DNA from 3 places in the Psychromicrobium lacuslunae genome. Region 3 is predicted to be linked to each of the others. Evidence: predicted binding sites of a transcription regulator. Region 3 holds the regulator's gene; each other region holds the start of a gene.
What was found. The regulator HrcA, encoded in region 3, represses chaperone genes, less so after heat shock. The targets are predictions, from matches to a motif close to TTNGCACTCGNNNNNNNCGAGTGCNAA.

Region 1 (7,437 bases), 1.2 Mb from region 3:
TGCGGGGCAGTGGTTTGGTGTGTCGTTCCACCGCGAAAGAGAGGCCGATCGGATGTCCGAAGGTCGGGTAGGGATCTTGACCGACGAGCAGTACTTTGACCTGGTCGAGGGGTTGTTGGAAGGCGCGTAATACGTTCTTCGGTGCGGGCAGGAAGCCTGGACCGCCGTCTCGTTGCTGGGCGGCTATGAATTCGGTGTTCAAGAAATCGCCCATAGCTTTGAGATTCGCTTCGACCCCGCTGAGTGCAGCCGCCCAGTCAGGGCTTATGCTGGCGAGTGGGTCATTGCTCAATTGCTTGAGGGCTTCGCGGTTGCTGAGTTCTTCCACCTCACCATTGTTCACCATCTCGCTCCGCGGCGGATAAATGACAACGATGTGATTCGCCATTATCATGGAACGAGCAGAAGATCGTGGATAACAGATAGGGGAGTGTCGTGGCCGTGTCGCTACCGCTCACAATCGAGGATTTGAACGCAGGAATTCACTCCGGTGACACCGCGCTGAGTGAGCGTGACCAGCAGATCCTCGCCCTGGAACGGCACTGGTGGAAGTATGCAGGAGCCAAAGAGCAGGCTATTCGCGACCTTTTTGACCTCTCCTCAACCCACTACTACCAGATCTTGAATGCGCTGATTGATACCGAGGACGCACTGGCTTTCGATCCAATGCTAGTCAAGAGATTGCGTAGACTACGTACAACGCGGCAACGCGCCAGGACGGCTCGCCGCCTGGGCAACTAGTTGAGCGAACGCTCTAGCACTTCCACCGAAAGCGCCTTCCATGAGTAATTATCCACGGGATGAATTCGACAACGTCCCGGAATCTTCCTCACGCCAAGGCGTCCATCGCTCTGTGATGGCTGAGCCAAGTCGGCCGCTCTGGCCGATCCTCGCCTTTGCTGCCGCCGCGCTACTGATCGGCCTGCTCGCCTTTTTAGTGGTTCCGCGTCTAGTCGGCGGAAACCAAGTGGCTGCTAGCAGCAGTCCTGCGGCTAGCTCTAGCGCTCCTTCCGCGACGGCCAGCACCACGAAACCGAGCGCCCCGCCCAGTTCTAGCGTCCCGGCCACGACGTCCAAGCCGCCAGTAACGCCGAGTGCCCCGCCGCTGGATAAGACACAACAGGTATACGTCTACAACGGATCCGGGATCAGCGGGTTGGCTGCCAGAGTGGCGCAGCAAGTCCGGGTGGATGGCTGGACGGTTCCGGTGAATGCGAACTGGACTGGCATTCCGCAACCTAGCTCGGTAATTTTCTACAACGGAGCCAACCAGAAGACCAATGCTGAAGCGCTCGCAAAATTGCTTGGCATCGCTCGCCTGGTTGACACCCCGGAACTCGGCATCCCGCTAGCCGTGGTGCTCGGCCCTGGGGCGCAATAATCTCGCTACAGTGTTTCTATGCTTTCTTTAGAACCACTTGGGCATTTGCAATCGGGTTCGGAGCGCTGACGTGAAACTCTCTCTCGCCGGAATGATCGGGTTCACGTTGGTCGGCGCACTGGCGTTAGCCGGTTGTGGCGCGGAAAGTGGCAATGCCAGACTCGCCTCGCCCAAGCCTGCGGGCATCGATGCTCTGAAGATCGGATTATTGCTGGACAGCACCGGTGAGCAGGCTTTTTTAAACCCGGCTCAGCAGGCAGCAGCGCAACTGGCCGTGCAACAGATCAATCTGGCCGGCGGGGTGAATGGAAAGCCTGTTGAACTCGTAGCCGGTAGTCCGGGCGGATCCACCACTGAGCAAAGCAAGAAACTCATTGAACAAAAGGCCGCTGTGGTGATCGGTCCAACGGATTCATCACAAGCTACCGCAGCTTCCGAGCAATTCGGGAAAAACCAGACCGTGCTGATTTCGCCCGCCAATGCTGCCAGCGCCTTGAGCAAGCTAAGTAGCGGTGGCTATTACTTCAGGACGGCTCCGGCGGAAACCATGCAGTCTATGGTGCTGGCGAAGCTTGCCCTGGACGAGGCAAAAGGTGGCGTGGTGGCTGTGATTTACGAAACAGATGACAGCAGTAAGGAAATTGCCGAACAGACCGAGAGTGCGCTCAAGTCACACGATGCGAAGCAAGTGGTCAGTATCGTCGCCGATGATGCGCTTGCAGCGGCCCAGAAAGCCAAGGAATCCGGGGCCGCAGCGAGTGTGGTAATTGCTCGGCAACACGGTCAAGAAATTTTGGCTGAACTCGGGAACGCCGGTGTTTCTGGGGCGAGTTTAGTGTTGGGCGATGGTGCCACCGCTTCATATGGCGCGAATCTGGCGGTTGATACGCTCAAGGACGCCCAGGGTATTCTTCCGGGAGTTTTTCCGACCGCCGGGTTCCAGGAAGAGCTGCTGAAGATCAACAGTTCTCTTAAGTCACTCAACTATGCCGCCGAGACTTATGACGCGGTGGTCCTCGCCGCCTTGGCTGCAGCTCGGGCCAAGGATTCCTCCGGGCCCTCGGTGGCGGCAAAACTCATTGAGGTCTCCGGCGGTGCTGGCGACGGCCAGAAGTGCCATCAGCTTGCCGACTGTTTTTCCTTGCTGAGCCAACACAAGACGATTGACTATGACGGGCTTTCCGGCCCAATTGGTTTCACTGAACAAGGCGATATTAGCGAGGCCAATTATCTGCTTTATCGCTACAGTGCGAGCAACTTGCCGGTGCTCAACGGAGCAGAAAAAGCAAGCAAATAGCATCTCCTCGGGTGATTCATCACTTTTCGCGAACGAAGCCCAGACAGTCCGGGCAGTCATCTAAATAGCGATGTCGGCATTCGACGGTGTGCTGTAAGTAGGTAATGGCCTGTTGTCGAGTCAATATTTCAGCCTGCAGCTTGGTGATCTTGGCTTTCACCAAAGCTTGAGCAGTTGATTTCTCGGCGGACATCGCGGCAACGACCTCCGGTAATGAGAGGCCGACGCTGCGGAGCTTCAAGACGGTGCGTGCACTATCCAAGGCCTCCTCATCGTAAAGCCGATAGTTATTGCTGTTGCGGGGCACCCGCAAGGCGCCAACTTCCTCCCAATGCCTTAGTACATGCGCCTCGACGCCTAGGCTGGCAGCCGCCTCGCCAACTGTTTTTGCCACGATGCCTTGCCTTAATGTTGACCTGAACCTCTAAGGTCTCCATTATGTCTAATCGGAACCTTCTGCCGAATGCCTCGCAGCGCCCCTTGGTGCTGGTGCTCGGGGCGAGTGGAAACCTTGGTAGCGAAGTCCTCAGCCGGTTGGCGGACCAGGATGTGAGAATCAGATGCTTGGTACGTCGACCGATTGCGTTGCCGCCCGGAGCTGAGCTGGTGATTGGCAGTCTGACCGAGCCCGCTCAGCTTCGTGCCGCGCTGAACGGAGTTGACCGAATCTTCCTGATCTGGCCGCTGCTGGACTCCACGGCGGCGGCCAGGGCTCTTGAAGAAATCGCGCTCACGACAGCCCGAGTCGTCTACCTCTCCTCGACGGCCATCGATGACGCGCTGCCACGCCAGAGCGACCCGATTGCGCAGGTGCATGCGGACCTAGAGGCACTGCTGTCAAGATTCCGGCTCAAGGCCGTGGTGCTGCGCAGCGATACCCTGGCTTCGAACGCCCGAGGCTGGCGTTCTCAGCTGCGAATCAGCGATCTGGTAGCCGGACCGCGCGCGGCCGCCACCGCCGTGGTCGACGAACGTGATGTAGCGGCTGCCGCTGTCGCCATCCTCTTATCAGATGGGGACAGCTCGCAGCCGAACACTCCCTACCTGCTGACCGGTCCGGAAATACTCAGTAGAGCAGATCAGCTAGCGCAGCTCGGTTCTGTGCTCGACCGAAAGCTGCGGTTCCAGCTCTTAGACGCCGAATCGGCCCGAGCGCAATTGCTAGCCGACGGTCGTCCACAGCAACTGGTCGAAGCGCTGATCGAGGCTGCGACCAACCGCCCGGATTCAACCTTACTGACCGACGACCTTAGCCAGCTGACCGGGCGGGCGGCGCGAACCTTTCGGGCTTGGGCGCTCGATCACGCCGCCGAATTCAGTTGAGCGACCGGCCCCGGGTATTACCGGGGTTAGTCTCGCAGTGGGACGCCCTTAGCGTCCGCCTGGAAGCCACTGGAGCCAACCAGAATAAGAATGCCCTCGATCAATCCCCAGATGGCTACCAACGGGGCCAGGATGCCGAGCGAAAGCAGGCTGATCAGCAACTGGGCCACCGCTTTGCCGGTGAAGCCTAAATAGAAGTTATGGATACCGAGCGAGCCCAGGAAAATGCCGAGCAAACCAGCGGCAATCTTCGACTTCGGCACCACTCCGCCGGGGTAGCCCTGCTGGTAGTTCTGCTGCTGGTAGCCGGCTTGTTGGCTACTGGCCTGGTCTGGGTAGTTCTGGTCTGGGTAGTTGACGGCGGGCGGAGTATCGCTCGGGGATGAAAAGGTGGGTTCGCCGCCAGCTGCTGCCTGCTCGAAGCTCGGGGTCTGATCCGCCGAGGGTTTCTCGGGCTGGTTAGGGTTCTCGCTCATCGTCGCTCCTTAGCTAAAGCACTGTTAAATGCCTAGGTTAAATGCCTGGGGTGTTATGTAGTCTGTTCTGACCGTAACGAAGATATTCACCGAAAACTAGCTCCTCGAAACAAAACAAGGGGTATCTACGGGTCATCCCTGAGCGAAACTCCGGCACATCGTGACTATTCCGCTTGCACTCTCCACCCCCGAGTGCTAATTATTGAATTAGCACTCTCCCGGGCCGACTGCTAATTTCTGCACCGACAGGGGAGTTGACCGGTTTGGTGAGGCAAAGCGCAAGGTGTACCGAATGCATCGAACGCCTGCCGTCCGTCGCGGGCACCCTGCCGGTTACTAGAACTCACATGATTGTCCCGAAAGGACTGAAGCCTCCATGGCCAAAATCATTGCATTCGACGAAGAGGCGCGCCGCGGTCTCGAGCGGGGTCTGAACACCCTCGCCGACGCCGTCAAGGTAACCCTCGGCCCGCGCGGCCGCAACGTCGTGTTGGAAAAGAAGTGGGGCGCTCCCACGATCACCAACGATGGTGTTTCCATCGCCAAGGAGATCGAGCTGGAGGATCCTTACGAGAAGATCGGCGCAGAGCTGGTCAAGGAAGTTGCCAAGAAGACCGATGAGGTCGCTGGCGACGGCACCACCACGGCTACCGTGCTGGCTCAGGCCCTGGTTCGCGAAGGTCTGCGCAACGTCGCAGCCGGCGCTGATCCGCTGAGCCTGAAGCGTGGCATCGAGAAGGCCGTGGCCGCCGTCACCGAGCAGCTGCTCGCTTCCGCTAAGGAAGTTGAGACCAAGGAAGAGATCGCTGCTACCGCCTCGATCTCGGCCGCTGACACCCAGATCGGCGAGTTGATCGCCGAGGCTCTGGACAAGGTTGGCAAGGAAGGCGTTATCACAGTCGAGGAGTCCAACACCTTCGGGCTGGAACTCGAGCTCACCGAAGGCATGCGCTTCGACAAGGGCTACATCTCGCAGTACTTCGTCACCGACGCCGAGCGTCAGGAGACCGTGCTGGAAGATCCTTACATCCTGGTGGTCAACTCCAAGATCTCCAACGTCAAGGATATGGTTGCCATCCTGGAGAAGGTCATGCAGTCCGGCAAGCCGCTGCTGATCATCGCCGAGGACGTCGAGGCCGAGGCGCTCGCCACTCTGATCGTTAACAAGATCCGTGGTCTATTCAAGTCCGTTGCCGTCAAGGCCCCGGGCTTCGGCGACCGCCGTAAGGCTCAGCTGGCCGATATCGCCATCTTGACCGGCGGCCAGGTTATCTCGGAAGAGGTTGGCCTCAGCCTGGAGAACGCGACCCTTGACCTGCTGGGTCAAGCTCGCAAGGTCGTTGTCACCAAGGACGAGACCACCATCGTTGAAGGTGCCGGCGACGCTGAGCAGATCGCTGGCCGGGTCGCTCAGATCCGTGCTGAGATCGATAACTCCGACTCCGATTACGACCGTGAGAAGCTGCAGGAACGCCTGGCCAAGCTGGCCGGCGGCGTTGCAGTCATCAAGGCTGGCGCGGCGACCGAGGTTGAGCTCAAGGAGCGCAAGCACCGCATCGAAGATGCCGTGCGTAACGCCAAGGCTGCTGTTGAAGAGGGCATCGTCCCCGGCGGTGGCGTGGCTCTGATCCAGGCTGGCGTCAAGGCTTTCGAGAATCTTGCTCTTGAGGGTGACGAGGCAACCGGTGCGAACATCGTCAAGGTCGCTATTGACGCTCCGCTCAAGCAGATCGCCATTAACGCTGGCCTGGAAGCCGGCGTCGTGGTCGATAAGGTTCGCGGTTTGCCCGTCGGGCACGGCCTGAACGCGGCGACTGGTGCTTACGAAGACCTGCTGGCTGCTGGCGTGAACGACCCGGTCAAGGTGACCCGTTCTGCTCTGCAGAACGCTGCCTCCATTGCCGGTTTGTTCCTGACCACCGAAGCTGTGGTTGCTGACAAGCCGGAGAAGAAGTCTGCTGCTCCTGCCGGTGGCGACGATATGGGTGGCATGGGCGGAATGGGCGGCTTCTAAGTCGTCAATACGCTTTCCACTCGCTCTGGAGAGTTACTGGGAGGGCCCCGCATCCACGGATGCGGGGCCCTCTTGTCTTTGCCGTAAAGTAACGCGGAGTTGGGAGTGGACAGTTAGAGCGAGGGCTGGTGCTCGGGCAGGCCGCCTCGAGGATGCTGACGAGGGTACGACTGTTGCGTTCGCTGAGCACCCTCTAGATAGCGGGCCAGACGATGCAGGGCGCGGGCGCAGCCTAGTCGCACTCGTCCGGGTTTCGGGGCAGAGTCCTCAATGACGGGTGCATCCGGAAGTGCTGACTGGGCCAGCTCTCGGGCGGCGTCCAGGGCGGTGTAGGGAAGAAACATGGCGAAGCTCTATTCTTTCGCTTTTGGCTAAGGGGCTAGCGGAGCAGGCCCGGTCGATGAGCGGATAATGAACTCAGTGGGCAGGATGATCTGTCGGGGTTGAGATTCTGGATCTAGCATTAGTTCCCCGATTAACCTGCCCTTCTCGTAGGCGGACTGGCGGACGGTGGTGAGTCCGGCCGCCTCGGCGGCTGGAATATCGTCAAAACCGGTGACTGAGAGATCTTTTCCGGGCACAATGCCGCGGACCTTTAAGGCGCGGAGCACGCCGAGAGCATGGACATCGGAAAGGCAGACGATAGCGGTTGGTCTTTGCTGTCGGTCCAGAATGAGCTCGGCAGCTTTTTCCCCGGACTCGATGCTGTTCGGACTACTGTCCACCACCTCAACCCTTGCTCCGGGCATCTCGTCGAGGATGCCGTTGTAGCGGCCCCAATCATCGAGGTTAAGTAGATCCGAGGCATCGGCAAGCCGTGCTGCTGGCTCGCCGTTAGCGATGCAGGCGCTGCTCACAATGACAATATTGCGGTGCCCGAGCTTGTAGAGATGACGGCCAAGGCTACGGCCAGCCGCGCGTTCATCGATGGCCACCCAGCTACTCT
Region 2 (7,437 bases), 920 kb from region 3:
TGCCAAGCTCTCCTGGAGTTTCCTCGCATTTTTGGTGATCGCCACTCAACTCGCCGGCATTGGCATTGTCACCAATTCCACTATCGCCATCGTTGGAGCCATGGTGGTCGGCCCGGAGTTCGGCCCGCTGGCCGGGCTGGCGCTCGCTCTGGTAGATCGGCGCTGGGGCCTGGCTCGTCGCGCCGCCCTGGCCCTGCTAGTTGGTTTCCCGGTGGCGATGGCTGTCTGCGCCTTAGCCACCTGGGTTTCGGTGCCGCTCGGCTTAGTGCCTGCCGATCTGCTCTCGCACGGCGACCCAGCCACCGAGTTCATCTATCACCCCGGACCTTATTCCTTCATTGTCGCGGTGCTGGCCGGGGCCGCCGGCATGCTGTCACTGATCGGACGCAAGTCAGCGGTGCTGGTCGGGGTGTTTATCTCAGTGACAACGGTGCCCGCGGCTGGTTTCGTCGCGGTCGCCCTGGTGCTTGGTGAACCCGCTAAGGCCGGGGCCTCAGCGCTTCAATTACTGCTCAACCTGCTCGGCATCGTGGTCTCAGCGGTCGCCGTGCTCATCATTTATCGATTCATCAGAGCCCGCAAACCGCAGCCGCTCAGCCTCGCCGAGAGCAAGCGCCAGCGCCATAATCCCTACCTCCGGAACGCTTCGGCATCGGCCAAATTACAGGCAAATGAAAAAGCGAACAACACCGGCCAGCGGGGCAGCAATCACTAGCGACCGATCGCTAAGTACCAACCGCTAAGAACTGGCCCAACCACTGGCTTTCAGCAGCCTTTGGGCAAACACCGGTCCCATTGAGGCCGAATAATCCTTGGTGAGGTGGTTATCGTCGATGTAAACGAAGATATTGCCAATGACCCCAGGGCAGCTGTTCTGCGCGCAGATATAGTCACTCATATCGAGAGTAATAAGCCCCGGCGGCTTAGCCTCAAGCGATTCGAAGGGGCTCAGCTCAGCCAATAAATCACCACGTTGAGGATTACAATCATCGGCTTGGCTGCCTTTGGAAATCACACACTCCGCCATATTGAAAGCGAATCTCGGGTTATCCCGCATCGCCACCACACTGATGCCGTTGGCAATGAGTTCGGTAGTAGCCTCGGTAAAACCCGGCTGCAGGACTTCCTCAGGAGAGGACGGTTTCGCCGCCGTTCCCACCATCAGCACAGCGTCGGGAGAGCGTTGCAGCAAATAGTCGGTGGCTTCGGCATTGAACGCATTACAATCGTCACTGGCCGTCGGCTGGCTGGTGCTATAAGGACAGGCCGCTTTAATGATGGAAATCATCTGCCAGTTATTTTGATCGGCTGCATACTGGAGCGCCGGCATCCATTGCTCGGAATGTGAATCGCCGATCACCACTATTGACTTCGCCGGGCTATCGGTCACCGAGTGTGAGCGGCAAACGGCGTTGATCTCTTTGACCTCGCTGAGCCATTTGCCCGCGCAGCTGGAGTCAAGCACTGCGAACTGTTCGGAGATTTTCGACGCCGCAGGTTGAGTTGGCGCCTCCGGGTTACCACCCGGTTCGAAACCTGGAACCAGCGCGGCGGCCCCCGGGTTGTCCGCCGAAGAGTTTTTCGAAGCCTCTATCACCTGAGCTTTCATCGCGCCTTGCCAGCCTAGAAGCGGCACGATAGCGAGGAAGACGCAGGCTGAAACCAGCAGGATAGGCCGGTGCCAGGCCGCCTCGACCCAGACAAAACGACGCACCGGCCGTTCGACGAACTTAGTTGACAGGATCGCCAACAGCGCAGCTAGCAGAATGATCGCAGCCCCGGTCAGCCAATCAACCGAGTCGCGATTTTGCCAGCTCAGGAAGATCACCAGGATCGGCCAGTGCCATAGATACAGCGCGTAAGAATTACCACCCATAAAACGCATGAAGGGTGCGCTCAGTATTCGGTCAGCACCAAACTTAGAGGCGCTACTGCCCGCCGCGATCACCATTGCCGCAGCCAGCGTCGGCCACAGCGCCAAATAACCGGGGAACTGCTGATCTACCTGCAAGACCAGACCGCAACTAATAATTAGTAGCAGGCCAAGCCAGCCGATCAGGACTCTGACTGCTCGGGACATCTTCAGGTGCGGTAACGCTAGGGCGAGTAAGGACCCGAGCGCGAACTCCCAGAGACGGGTGCGCAAATCAAAGTAAGCGAAGCTCTGATTACTCTGCGTGAAGATGATGGAGAAAGCCAGCGAGGCGACGAAAATACCACCGAAAACAATCCACATCATGGTCTTCAGATTCCAGCCCAGCTTGCGCCTCAGCAGCGCTAATGCCGCGAAAATGATCGGCCACAGTAGGAAGACCTGAGCTTGCATGGACAATGACCAGAAGTGTTGGAAAGGGCTGGCCACATTGTGCGCGGCGTAGTAGTCGACCGAGTTGAAAGCGGCCGCCCAGTTTTCAAAATAGAACAGTGAGGCCCAAGCGTCGGAAATAATCGATGGCCACCGGTTCCCAGGCAGCAACCACCAACTCAGCAGCACGGTCACTGCTATCACCAACACCGCAACCGGCAATAGCCGCTTCAGCAAATGCAACCAGTGTTTGCCGAGCCGGATCGGCTCATCTCGTTCGATCCGGCGGACGAATTGGCCGGTCATCAGGAACGCCGAGATCAGCAGGAAAATATCGACACCGCCGGAGACGCGTCCCAGCCAGACGTGGTAAATCACCACTAAGAAGACCGCTAGGAAGCGTAAGCCTTCAACTTCCGGTCGGAAAGCGCGCTTCGGTGGGCTGCTAGCACCGTCCTGATTGCCTCTCGCAATCGACGACTCAGGCCCTTGCCGAGGCAGCATCGACGTCCGGTTTGGGGTGGCACGGGGCCGGTCCTTCACGGAAAAACTCCTCGGCTGGCGTCAGAACCCCTAAAACGTTACCAGTTCTTAACCTAAGATTTCGCTGTACGGCTTTCGACTTAAACGCCTCGAGTGTGCAGATCTACAGCTTATGACGGGCATAAAACGTGTAGATCTGCACACTCGATAACGGTTTAGAGCTTAGTGCTGGTGGCCTTCGTGAGAATCTTCATCCTCTTCGGGCTTCTCAGCAACCAAGGCTTCGGTGGTGAGCACCAGAGCCGCGATCGAGGCTGCATTGCGCAGCGCCGAACGGGTCACCTTGACCGGGTCGATAACACCCTGCTCGATCAGATCGCCGTACTCACCGCTGGCGGCATTGAAGCCGTGTCCATCGGGAAGCTGAGCAACCTTGTCGATCACCACGTAGCCATCGTGCCCGGCGTTCTCGGCGATCCAGCGCAGCGGCTGTGCCACCGCGCGGCGAACCAAGTTGATCGAGGTCGCCGCGTCGCCTTCAAGAGCCTTTACTTCGGGGCTCTCATCGAGAGCCTTGGCGGCCTGCACCAGGGCGGAGCCGCCACCGGCGACGATGCCTTCTTCGAGAGCTGCACGGGTGGAGGAAACAGCATCTTCGATGCGGTGTTTCTTCTCTTTTAGCTCGACCTCGGTGGCTGCGCCAACCTTGATCACGCCGATGCCACCGGCCAATTTCGCCAGTCGCTCCTGCAGCTTTTCCTTGTCCCAGTCCGAGTCAGTGCGAGCCAGTTCGGCGCGCAGCTGCGCGATCCGATCAGCAACGTCCTGCTCGGTGCCAGCACCGTCGACGATCGTGGTGTTGTCCTTGGTGACGGTAATCCGACGAGCGGTACCGAGCACCTCAAGACCCACCTGATCAAGCGCGAGGCCAATTTCCGGAGAAACGATCTGGCCGCCAGTGAGGATAGCGATGTCTTGCAACATCGCCTTACGGCGGTCGCCGAAACCGGGAGCCTTGACGGCCACCACGTTAATGGTGCCGCGCAGCTTGTTCACGATCAGCGTCGAAAGCGCTTCGCCGTCGACGTCCTCAGCAATGATGAAGAGCGGCTTCGAGGCCTTGAGCACCTTCTCCAGCAGCGGCAGGAATTCCTGAACCGAGGAGATCTTGCCCTGGTTGATCAGGATCAACGCATCTTCCAGCACAGCTTCCTGGCGCTCGTGATCGGTGACGAAATGCGGCGACAAGTAGCCCTTATCGAACTGCATGCCCTCGGTGAGTACCAATTCGGTCTGCATTGAGGAGGACTCCTCGATGGTGATTACACCATCCTTGCCGACCTTATCGAAAGCCTCGGCCAGCAACTCGCCGATCTCGGCGCTCTGCGCTGAAATCGCGGCGACGCTGGCCACCTGGCCACCGGAAACCTCGCGAGCGTTCTCCAGCAACCGGTCGGCGATGGCCTCAACCGAGACCTCGATGCCGTGCTTGAGCGCGCCCGGAGCGGCACCAGCCGCTACGTTCCGCAGACCCTCCTTGACCAGAGCCTGGGCAAGAACGGTTGCCGTGGTGGTGCCGTCGCCAGCAACATCATTTGTCTTGGTGGCAACTTCTTTGGCAAGCTGCGCACCCAGGTTCTCGTAGGGGTCATCCAGCTCAACTTCGCGAGCGATGGTGACGCCGTCATTGGTAATAGTGGGGGCACCCCACTGCTTCGCCAGCACAACGTTCCGTCCGCGCGGGCCAAGGGTGACCTTGACCGCGTTGGCTAGGCGGTCAACGCCAGCCTCCAGGGAACGCCGGGCGGCGTCATTGAATGCAATCTGTTTTGCCATGAGTCATTGTCCTTATCTGACAGAGGCCCCGGACCTGGCGGACCGGGGCGTCTGAAGAGGTCCATTCCGCCGGAGACCGCACCTCAACGCGCGGTTTCCGAGAATGGAATTGTTACTTAACGACGATGGCCAGAACGTCACGGGCCGAGAGCACCAGCAGCTCGTCGCCACCGGTCTTGACCTCGGTTCCACCGTACTTGGAGTAGATCACGACGTCGCCCACGGCGACATCGATCGGCACCCGGTTGCCATTGTCATCAACGCGGCCTGGGCCAACGGCGACAACTTCGCCTTCCTGGGGCTTTTCTTTAGCGGAATCCGGGATCACTAGACCCGAAGCAGTGGTCTGCTCGGCTTCCAGCTGGCGGACAACAATACGATCCTCAAGAGGCTTAATAGAGACCGACACTCGGACCTCTCCTTCTCAGTAAACTCAGCGGTTTTTTAGGCCACGGCAGCCCCACGTGGCGTTGCGCCTACCGTCGTCGCGGTGCCGGTGTGTGCAACTGTGGGTGCCGTGATGGCTTAGCACCCTCCTAGTGAGAGTGCTAATAACGACTCTATGAGCGGATTAGCACTCGGTCAAGGTGAGTGCTAATTTCTGTCATCTTTAGCGCTCAGAGCGAACTCTCGGCGCGCGGTCGACGAAACCTCGGGCGATAAGCTTGTGAATTATGGCTGATGATTTGATTGCCCCTTTGCTCACCCCTGAAGGCTGGGACTTATTGGCCACCGTAGGTCCTTACCAGGAGAAGAATTCACTCGCACTGGCGGAGAAAATGCGCAAGGCCGGGCACTCAGCCGAACTCACCTCTGCGGTGCTCACGCAGGCCCGGTTGCGTACCAAAGCGAGCGCAAAATTCGGGGAATTCGCACAGCAAATGCTCTTCACTCAGCAAGGCTTAGAACAAGCCACCCGCTTGCAGGTTGCGGTTTTGCACGCCCAGCGATTCGCCGAAGCCGGAATTGCCAAGATCGCCGATCTGGGCTGTGGCTTGGGAGCTGACTCGCTCGCATTTAGCACCTTAGACCTCGCGGTGACCGCAGTGGAGCAGGACGAGATCACGGCAGCCTGCGCCACCATCAATCTGATGCCCTTCCCGAATGCGCGGGTAATCCAAGCCGAGGCCAGCACGGTGGACCTCGACGATGCCGAGGCCGTCTGGCTTGACCCGGCACGGCGAACCACCTCAAGCTCTGGCAGCACTCGAATCTTTGACCCTGAGGCATTCTCGCCGCCGCTCTCCTTCGTCGAGCAGCTCGCCGATCGCGACCTGCCGGTGGGCGTAAAAATGGGCCCGGGCATCCCCCACGAGTCAATTCCGGCGGGCTGTGAGGCGCAGTGGGTCTCGGTCGGCGGTGAGTTGGTTGAGGCTACCCTCTGGTTCAACCAGCTAGCCCGGCCCGGGATTCGTCGAGCGGCGCTATTGCTCGGCGATGGAGGTGCTTCCGAGCTGACCAGTCCGCTCGACTATCTGCCCGCAGAACAGGATGCGCCGCTGGGCCCGTTGGAGGGTTATCTCTACGAACCAGATAGCGCGGTCATTCGCGCCGGACTGGTGGCTGATCTAGCCAGGCATCTTGGCGTGCATTTGATTGACCCGCAGATCGCCTACCTCTGCTCGGCGGAACTGATCGCTACTCCTTTTGCTCGGGCCTACCGGGTGCTTGAAGTCTTGCCGTACAACGTCAAGACACTGCGTTCCTGGGTGCGGGAAAACAATATTGGCAGCCTGGAGATCAAGAAACGCGGCACCGCCGTCACTCCCGAGGAGCTCCGCAAGCAGTTGCTGGCCGGAGGATCCAAAAAGGCTAAGAGATCGGCAACTCTGGTGTTGACCCGATTGGGCAACGACCGGGTTGCCGCAGTGGTTGAACCGATCCAACAGTTGAACCGGCCAGAATGAGACCTTGCGGCTCAGCGAAGCGCGTTAGGCCTTAGGCTCTGGAGAACTCCGAGGCCGCCCGGACCTGCTCAACGCTCGGTCGTACCCCGGTATACAAAACAAACTGCTCCTCGGCCTGAATGGCAATTACCTCGGCGCCAGAAATGATCTTTTTCCCGGCGGCTCTGCCCGCCTTGATCAGTGGCGTTTCGGCCGGGAGGGCAACGACGTCGAAAACAGTCTCGGCGGCGTCAATGGTTTGCGCAGTGAAGGCTAGGACCTCCTCCTCCGCGCCCTGCATGCCCAGCGGTGTGACATTGATCAGCAGCTGGGCGGTGCGTTCGCCCGCCTCGGCAGTCCAGTCAAAGCCATAAAGCTCGGCGAGCGGGCGACCGGTTGATTCGTTCCTGGCGACGATGGTCACCGCGCGGAAGCCCGCATCCCGCAGGGCTGCGGCGACGGCCTTTGCCATCCCCCCGGAGCCCTGCAGCAGCACGGTACTTGTGGCCGCTATCCGGTGTTCCCGGAGTAGGCGTTCAATAGCCAGATAGTCGGTGTTGTAGGCGGTCAGCACGCCACTGTCATTGACAATGGTGTTGACCGAGTCGATCGCCGCTGCCGAGGCGTCGAGCCGATCCACTAAAGCGATGACTTGTTCCTTATAGGGCATCGAAACAGCCGCGCCACGGATCCCCAGACCACGGATTCCGCGTACCGCATCGGCTAGGTCTACCGGCGCGAAGGCTTTATAGACGTAGTTGAGGTTGAGCTCTTCGTACAGGTAATTATGAAAACGGGTGCCGATATTGCTCGGCCGGGCCGCCAGCGAGATGCACAGCGTCATGTCTTTGTTCAGAATGGGCACCTAGTCATTGTGCCGCATGAGTGAAGCAATGTTTCTAACTCGCAGCAATCCGTTGGCAGCAC
Region 3 (7,437 bases):
GACGGCGTGTTGCCGCCGCAATCAGCCCAGCGGGCAACGGACCGGCGTTTTGGCCTGTACGCGCACATTCCGTTCTGCGCGGTGCGTTGCGGTTATTGCGACTTCAACACCTATACCGCGGTTGAACTGGGCGGCGGTGCCTCGCAGGCAGCCTATGCCGGCACCGCGATCCAGGAACTTGACTTCGCGGCCCGTGCGCTAAGCGCTTCGGGGATGCCTGAGCGCAAACTCAGCACGGTGTTCTTTGGCGGTGGCACGCCGACGCTGCTTCCAGCTGACGATCTAGCCGCTATTCTCGGCGCTGCCATTGCACACTGGGGAATTGAGCAGGACGCTGAGGTGACCACTGAGGCGAATCCGGACTCGGTCACTGAGCAGAGTCTGCAAAGGCTCGCGCAGGCTGGCTTCACCAGAGTCTCGTTTGGCATGCAGTCGGCGGTGCCGAAAGTACTCAAGGTGCTGGACCGCACACACCGTCCGGAGCGTGTGCCGCAGGCTGTCGAGTGGGCTAGGCAGGCTGGTCTAAAAGTTAGTATCGACTTGATTTACGGCACCCCCGGGGAATCACTGGCGGATTGGCGAGAGTCACTCGAAGCTGCGCTCAGCTATCAGCCTGATCACCTCTCCGCCTATGCGCTCATCATTGAGGAGGGCACTCGGTTGGCGGCGCAAATTCGACGCGGTGAGGTGCCGATGATCGACGATGATGATCATGCCGAAAAGTATCTAATAGCCGAAGAGCTACTGAGCCGGGGCGGGCTGAGCTGGTACGAGGTGAGCAACTGGGCCCGAACTCCGGATGATGCTTGTCAGCATAACCTGGCGTATTGGCGGGGCGACGATTGGTGGGGGATCGGTCCGGGTGCGCACTCACATATGGGCGGGGTTCGCTGGTGGAATGTTAAGCATCCCGTTGCCTATGCTGCTCGGCTTAACGACGGTGTTTCGCCCGCTGCCGCGCGTGAAGTTCTGGACCCGCAGACCAGGGAACTCGAAAATGTGATGCTTGGGGCCAGGTTAGCTGAAGGCTTAGCGATTAGTACTCTTGGGGTGAAAGCGAAGAGCGCAATCGCCTCGCTGATCGCCCGTGAACTCATCGACCCGACACGCGCCTTCCGGGGAGAACTCAGTCTCACCCTGAAGGGGCGGTTGCTCGCCGACGGCGTGGTGCGTGAGTTACTAGCGGATTAGCCGCAAATTCATCGGATAACGATATGGGTTGCCGCGATTGACATGAATTGCTGCAATGACCGAAAAAACCGTCAAAGTGGCCCAGATCACCGCGGCAAGGATGGCAAATACGCTGCCAACGACCGGAATGCTGATTGCCAAGATATTGAGAATAATGGCCAGCACGGTGGGCGGCAGGGTGAAGTTCAAGGCTTCTTTGGACTCTTGAGCGGTAAAAGGACCACGGTCCTTGAAAATGAGATAGATAATCAGGGACGGGAAGAAGCCAAGGATGCCGCCACAATGGGCCAGAAAAGCGAATTGCTGATCCTCGGTAGCAGTCAGCGGAAGTGCTCGCGCTGGGGCCGACTCGAACTGTTGGGTGTGACGTTCAGCTTGCTGCTGAGCGTCCTCATCTCCACCAGGAAAAATCACTGACTGTCCTCGCTGATCGCTAACAAAAGAAACTCCCTCATCAGGATACTTCAGTCGTCAGGAAATCTATGACTTCCTCAATTCGAGCTAATAATGTCGGCTCCAGATCGGCATAGCTATTTACCTTACTGAGCAGTCGTTGCCAGCCCTGAGCAATATCTGCTTGATCCGCGGAGGGCCAACCGAATGCCTGCAGAATGCCGCGTTTCCATTCAATATTTCGCGGGATTGTCGGCCATTCCGCGATTCCCAGAGCTTTAGGCTTAATCACTTGCCAAACATCGACGTAGGGGTGCCCGACCAGCAGTACATTGCCAGCCGCTCCCGGTAGCGACATCGCCTCAGCAGCTATTCTGGACTCCTTGGAATGCGGCACTAAATGATCAACCAGAACGCCAAGTTTCCGCTGCGGTCCTGGCTGGAAAACACGCACCGCAGCGACCAGATCGTCGATACCGCCAAGCGGTTCGACCACTATGCCTTCCAGCCGCAAGTCGTCACCCCAAACTTTTTCCACCAGCTCAGCGTCGTGCTTGCCCTCGACCCAAATTCTGCTCGCGCGGGCGACCCTGGCCCGGGCGCCAGCAACCTTGACCGAACCGGAGGCGGTGCGCTGGGTTGAACTCGCTGGCGCTTTGGCTGTCGCCACCGGGGCGATCGCCTCGACCGGCTCGCCGTCCACCAGGAAGCCGAAGCCGAGCTGAAAGGACTTTGTCTTCCCACGCCGGTCCTCCAACACCATAATGTGCATACCACCGGACTTCTCGGTGCGAATCACCGCACCGACCCAGCCGCTCTGCACGTCCTCGAAGACCGCGCCGGGACTCGCAGGTACCTGCAAAAGCTTCTTTCGTGCCGATTTCATTGGCTGTGCGGCCGGGCCCCAGGAGGTGTAATCAAAAGAGGAACTCACTCCTCAAGTCTGTCCTACTCGCTGGTTCGCCGCTGGCTGACACGCCTGCGCCACGGAATCAAGCCGGCCCGGAAAGTATTAGACTTAGCACTTGGAGTAGGTGAGTGCTAATTCATACCCAAGCGGCGATACCGAGGTGAGGAGGCGGGAATGAGCGAATTGCGCAAGCTCGAAGTATTGCGGGCCATTGTTGAAGATTATGTGAATTCCCGCGAACCGGTAGGCTCAAAGGCCCTAGTTGATCGCCATCGTCTGGGTGTTTCTAGTGCCACCATTCGTAACGATATGGCCGCGCTGGAAGAAGAGGGGCTGATTACCGCCCCTCATACCTCGGCGGGACGGATCCCCACCGATAAGGGATACCGTCTTTTTGTGGATCGGATCACCGAGGTCAAGCCTCTGTCAGTAGCGGAGAGGCGAGCCATTCAGGCTGTGCTGAGCGGGCCAGCGGATCTGGATGACGTTTTGGAGCGCACCGTGCGCACCTTAGCTCAGCTGACTAACCAGGTGGCCGTCTTGCAATACCCCACCTCGTTAAATTCGGCGGTTAGGCATGTCGAATTCGTGCTGCTGGCACCCCACCAGGTCTTATTGGTCTTGATCCTCGACGATGGCAAGGTCGAGCAGAGTGTCTTTGACCTCGGTCAACAGCTCAGTAGCGAGGAACTCTCCGAACTGCGCACCCAGTTCCTCTCCGCACTGGTTGGAACCCAGGTGAGCCAGCTTTCGTCTGCCCTCGACGCGGTGCTCGGCTTAGCCCCGGTGACGGTTGACGCCGCTGCGCGGGTGCTCGCCGAGGGCTTGCTGGCGCTCGCTCAGGCAGCCCGAGAAGAGCGTTTTATGGTCGCCGGGACAGCAAATCTGACCCGCTCCAATGTCGATTTCCCGCTGAGCATCGGTCCCGTTTTGGACGCGTTGGAAGAGGAGGTGGTGATGCTTAGGCTGCTCTCCGAGATGGCGCAGGATGCCAGGGGAGTCGCGGTCAGCATTGGCCGGGAGAACTCTTACCATTCGCTTTCGGAGGCATCGGTAGTGGCCACCGCCTATGGCAGCGGTACCGCGAAGCTGGGCGTGCTGGGTCCGATCAGAATGGACTACCCCAATACTATGGCGACGGTTCGCGCCGTCGCTCGGTACCTATCAAGAATTTTGGCCGGCTAGCCGGTGTGTAGTTTCGAAGAGAAAGAGAACGTACAACTTTGACCAATCATTATGAGGCATTGGGTGTTTCCCGCGATGCGACCGGTGAGGAAATCAAAAAGGCTTATCGTAAGCTGGCGCGTAAATATCACCCCGATGTTTACCAAGGGGACGACGCCGAGGAGAAGTTCAAGGACGTCTCGCACGCTTATGAGGTGCTTTCTGATCCGCAGAAGCGTCGGGTTTACGACACCACAGGCAACGAAAACGGTACTGATTCAGGCTTCGGTGGCGGTGGCTTCTCCGGTCAGGGCTTCGCGTTCCAGGACATCTTTGAAACCTTCTTCGGTGGTCAAGGTGGTTCGGGACAAGGGCCAATTCCGCGCAAACAACGCGGCCAGGATGCGCTGATCGGGGTTCGAATCGAGCTTCGGGAAGCGGTTTTCGGTGTAAATAAGAAGATTGAAGTTGACACTGCGGTGCTCTGCGAGACCTGTCAGGGTTCTTGTTGCCGCGAAGGTACCACGGAGCAAACTTGCGAGATCTGCCACGGCAGTGGGCAGGTGCAGCGTCCGGTGCGTTCCATTCTTGGTCAGGTGATGACGGTGACCAGTTGCACCACCTGTCAGGGGCACGGCACAGTGATTCCGGAGCCATGTAATGAGTGCATGGGTGAGGGCAGGGTACGTTCACGCCGTTCGTTGACCATTAAGGTGCCTGCGGGCGTCGATACCGGAACCCGGATTCAGCTCGGCGGCCAAGGTGAAGCTGGCCCGGCAGGCGGCCCTTCCGGAGATCTGTATGTTGAGATGCGGGTCAATCGGGATGCGTTGTTCTCTCGGGAACGCGATGACCTGCATGCCAGCGTGAATGTTCCGATGACGGCCGCTGCGCTTGGCACTGAGCTCAATATTGAGACCTTCGACGGCACCCAGCAGCTCAACGTCAAACCAGGCACCCAGTCAGGCGAGGTGCTTACCTTGCGCGGGCTCGGGGTCACTCACTTGCGCGGCCAGGGGCGGGGCGATCTGAAAATCGAACTCAACATTGAGACCCCGACCAAAGTTGATGCGGCGCAGGAGGAGTTGTTAAAACAACTCGCTGCGTTGCGTGGTGAGCAATATACCGAGGGTAAGCTCGCGGCCTCGGGCGGGGTTTTCGCCAAACTGCGAGATAAGCTCGGTCACCTTTAGCGGCATCGCTGGAGTCACCCGGCGGCACACCTGATCGCGGTCCAGGCTCTAAACTCGGAGAGTGACGAATCCGATTTTCTTTGCCGATGCCAACGAAGTCAGTGACCTCTCGGTGGATGATGTTTACGAACTCACCGGCACCGAGGGGCATCATGCGGCAACCGTGAAGCGGCTCAGCCAAGGGGAGAGCGTCGACCTCGTCGATGGTCGCGGCCTACGCCTGGAATGCATCGTGCAAAGTGCCCAGCAGGGTGTTCTGACGGTGCGCGTCGCGGCGCGTCGACGGGAGCTACCGGCGATCCCGACCATCACCTTGGTGCAGGCCTTGGCGAAGGATGGTCGAGACGAACTCGCAATTGAGACCGCCACCGAGCTCGGGGTGGACACAATCATCCCCTGGCAAGCGGAGCGCTCCATTGTTCGTTGGAAGGCGGATCGGGCTGAAAAGTCGCTTGCTAAATGGCGGAAGATTGTGCAGGCCGCGGCTAAACAGGCCCGACGAGCCTGGCTGCCTGAGGTGACCGGACTGCTCGACAGCACTGCCTTGGCCCAGCTCGGAAGCTCGGCCAAACTCTTGGTCTTGCATGAGCAGGCGAGTGGTTCGCTCGCCGATCTCCCAGACTTGGCCGAGTGCCAGCAATTGCTCATTATTGTCGGACCGGAGGGCGGAATATCACCTCGCGAACTAGAGCTCTTCGCGTCGGCCGGAGCGGTGCAACTGAGACTAGGCCAGCACGTACTTCGTTCGTCTACAGCTGGGCCAGCGGCGATTAGCGTGCTCAGCCAGCATTTGGGACGTTGGTAAGGCTTTCAACACCGCCACCACTGAGGTGTTTGGAGCTCACCAAGGCACGGTTCCTGCCTCGTTGAAGAAGCCACCGCTCGGGCCGTTAGCCGGCAGAGTTGCTAGTCGAATGGCGATGGCGGCGCCTTGTTGCGCAGTGCGGTCGCCGCTAAAACCATTGAGGTCGGTGGCGGTGAAGCCCGGGCAGCCAGAGTTGACCAGAATATTGGAGCCCCGTAGTTCCTTGGCGTACTGGATGGTGAGCGCGTTGAGGAAGGTCTTGGAGGCCAAGTAGGCGGTGGGGACTGCCCCCAAGTCAACGCCCTGCGCTGTTTGCAGCGTCAGCGAGCCCACGCTGCTGGAGATATTGACGATTCTGGCAGCCGCTGAGGCACGCAGCAGCGGTAGCATCGCGTTGGTCACCCGGATCACCCCGAGTACATTGGTGTCGACAACTGCTGCTACCACACCAACATCGAGGGTGCTCGGATGCTGCGGCAGGCTGCCGGTAATAGCGGCATTATTGACCAAAACATCTAGCCCTCCGGCCTGTTTGGTGATTAACTCGGCCGCCGCAGTAACGCTTGCCTGATCCGTCACCTCCAGCGGAACACCAAAGGCGTCGACTCCAGCGTCGCGCAGTCGAGAGACCGCTGCATCGCGTCGCTGCTGATCGCGCGCTCCCACCCCGACGCGCCAGCCAAGCGCCCCCAGACCAGCAGCGATCTGGTAACCAATTCCCTTATTAGCGCCGGTGATAAGCGCAATCCTCTGTTCAGTCATAACCTACATGCTGCAGCGGTCTCGGCGCCCTCGTCCAAGACCAATCACCTACCCGACGATACCCCAGGGGTATTGTTGGTGGTCAGAGCCAGATAATATGACCTAGTGGAGACACGGGAGCTGAGATACTTTGTCGCCGTCGCGGAGGAATTGCACTTCGGGCGGGCGGCACAGCGATTAATGATCTCGCAGCCACCGCTGTCGAGAGCTATTCAGCAACTCGAACGACGGCTCGGAGTGATTCTGCTGGATCGTGGCGCTCGCACCATTGCGCTGACCGAAGCCGGCTCTGTGCTGCTGCACGAGGCCCGGGTTGCCCTGGAAGCGGTAGAGGCCGCCGAGCGTCGCACTCGGCATGCTGCCGCAAGCCCGTTCAGGGTTAGGCTGGCCACTAAGGCCGGGGCCGCTAAAGAATTATTGTCGAGGTTACTGGATAGCTATGCGGCAGATCCGAGTGCCGCAGCCATCGAGGTACTGCTCTGTGGCCCCGGTGAACCGGAAAACCTGCTGCGCAGTGGACGTGCCGACGTTGCGCTGCTGCAGCTTCCCTATGACCTCACGGCGGGGCTTGAAACCGAGGAACTGCATACCGAGCAACAAGTGCTGGTGTTACCTGCGGCGCATCCGCTGGCCAGCCGCGGCCAGTTGTCGATCACAGAGGTGAGGACTATACCGGGGTTGCCACTGCCGCGCTGGCCAGGACCGGACGGCAGCTACCCCGAGGGCGCTGGCCCGCAAGTTCGTGACTTCACTCAACTGATCCAGCTGATCATGCTCGGACGGGCTTGCGCGCTGCTGCCGGAGTCTCTTGGCACCACCTTGGGTGACGATTATGCAGTGCTCCCGGTGCCGGACGCAGCTGCGGTGATAACCGTTATGGCCTGGCCAGCGCACAGCAAATCCCGGGCTGTCGCGGATCTTGTCAGTGCCGCGCTGAGGCTTTTTAGTGGCAGCTAGCGGACGCTAAAAGCCTTACTGTCGGGGTCGGCTTGACTGGCCGAAGCCGAGGAATCGGCATG

Region 1: a site for HrcA is predicted at 4,685-4,711, ahead of groL (chaperonin GroEL). Genes of this name have one in related genera too.
Region 2: a site for HrcA is predicted at 5,196-5,222, ahead of groES (co-chaperone GroES). Genes of this name have one in related genera too.

What each region holds. Positions count from the first base shown of each region.
Region 1 is NZ_CP011005.1:3,440,427-3,447,863, forward strand. Features, by position in the region: gene UM93_RS16235 (uracil-DNA glycosylase) at 1-346, opposite strand, end outside; gene UM93_RS16240 (DUF3263 domain-containing protein) at 442-741, shown strand; gene UM93_RS16245 (LytR C-terminal domain-containing protein) at 782-1,381, shown strand; gene UM93_RS16250 (ABC transporter substrate-binding protein) at 1,452-2,678, shown strand; gene UM93_RS16255 (MerR family transcriptional regulator) at 2,698-3,072, opposite strand; gene UM93_RS16260 (NAD(P)H-binding protein) at 3,117-4,001, shown strand; gene UM93_RS16265 (TM2 domain-containing protein) at 4,028-4,477, opposite strand; gene groL (chaperonin GroEL) at 4,854-6,491, shown strand; gene UM93_RS17780 (hypothetical protein) at 6,605-6,835, opposite strand; gene UM93_RS16275 (LacI family DNA-binding transcriptional regulator) at 6,863-7,437, opposite strand, start outside.
Region 2 is NZ_CP011005.1:1,976,420-1,983,856, forward strand. Features, by position in the region: gene UM93_RS09225 (DUF389 domain-containing protein) at 1-715, shown strand, start outside; gene UM93_RS09230 (acyltransferase family protein) at 740-2,848, opposite strand; gene groL (chaperonin GroEL) at 3,011-4,624, opposite strand; gene groES (co-chaperone GroES) at 4,737-5,033, opposite strand; gene UM93_RS09245 (THUMP-like domain-containing protein) at 5,299-6,531, shown strand; gene UM93_RS09250 (shikimate 5-dehydrogenase) at 6,563-7,375, opposite strand.
Region 3 is NZ_CP011005.1:1,058,681-1,066,117, forward strand. Features, by position in the region: gene hemW (radical SAM family heme chaperone HemW) at 1-1,191, shown strand, start outside; gene UM93_RS04865 (DUF4870 domain-containing protein) at 1,180-1,602, opposite strand; gene UM93_RS04870 (DUF3097 family protein) at 1,646-2,470, opposite strand; gene hrcA (heat-inducible transcriptional repressor HrcA) at 2,669-3,679, shown strand; gene dnaJ (molecular chaperone DnaJ) at 3,718-4,851, shown strand; gene UM93_RS04885 (16S rRNA (uracil(1498)-N(3))-methyltransferase) at 4,913-5,656, shown strand; gene UM93_RS04890 (SDR family NAD(P)-dependent oxidoreductase) at 5,693-6,418, opposite strand; gene UM93_RS04895 (LysR family transcriptional regulator) at 6,524-7,375, shown strand; gene UM93_RS04900 (GerMN domain-containing protein) at 7,372-7,437, opposite strand, start outside.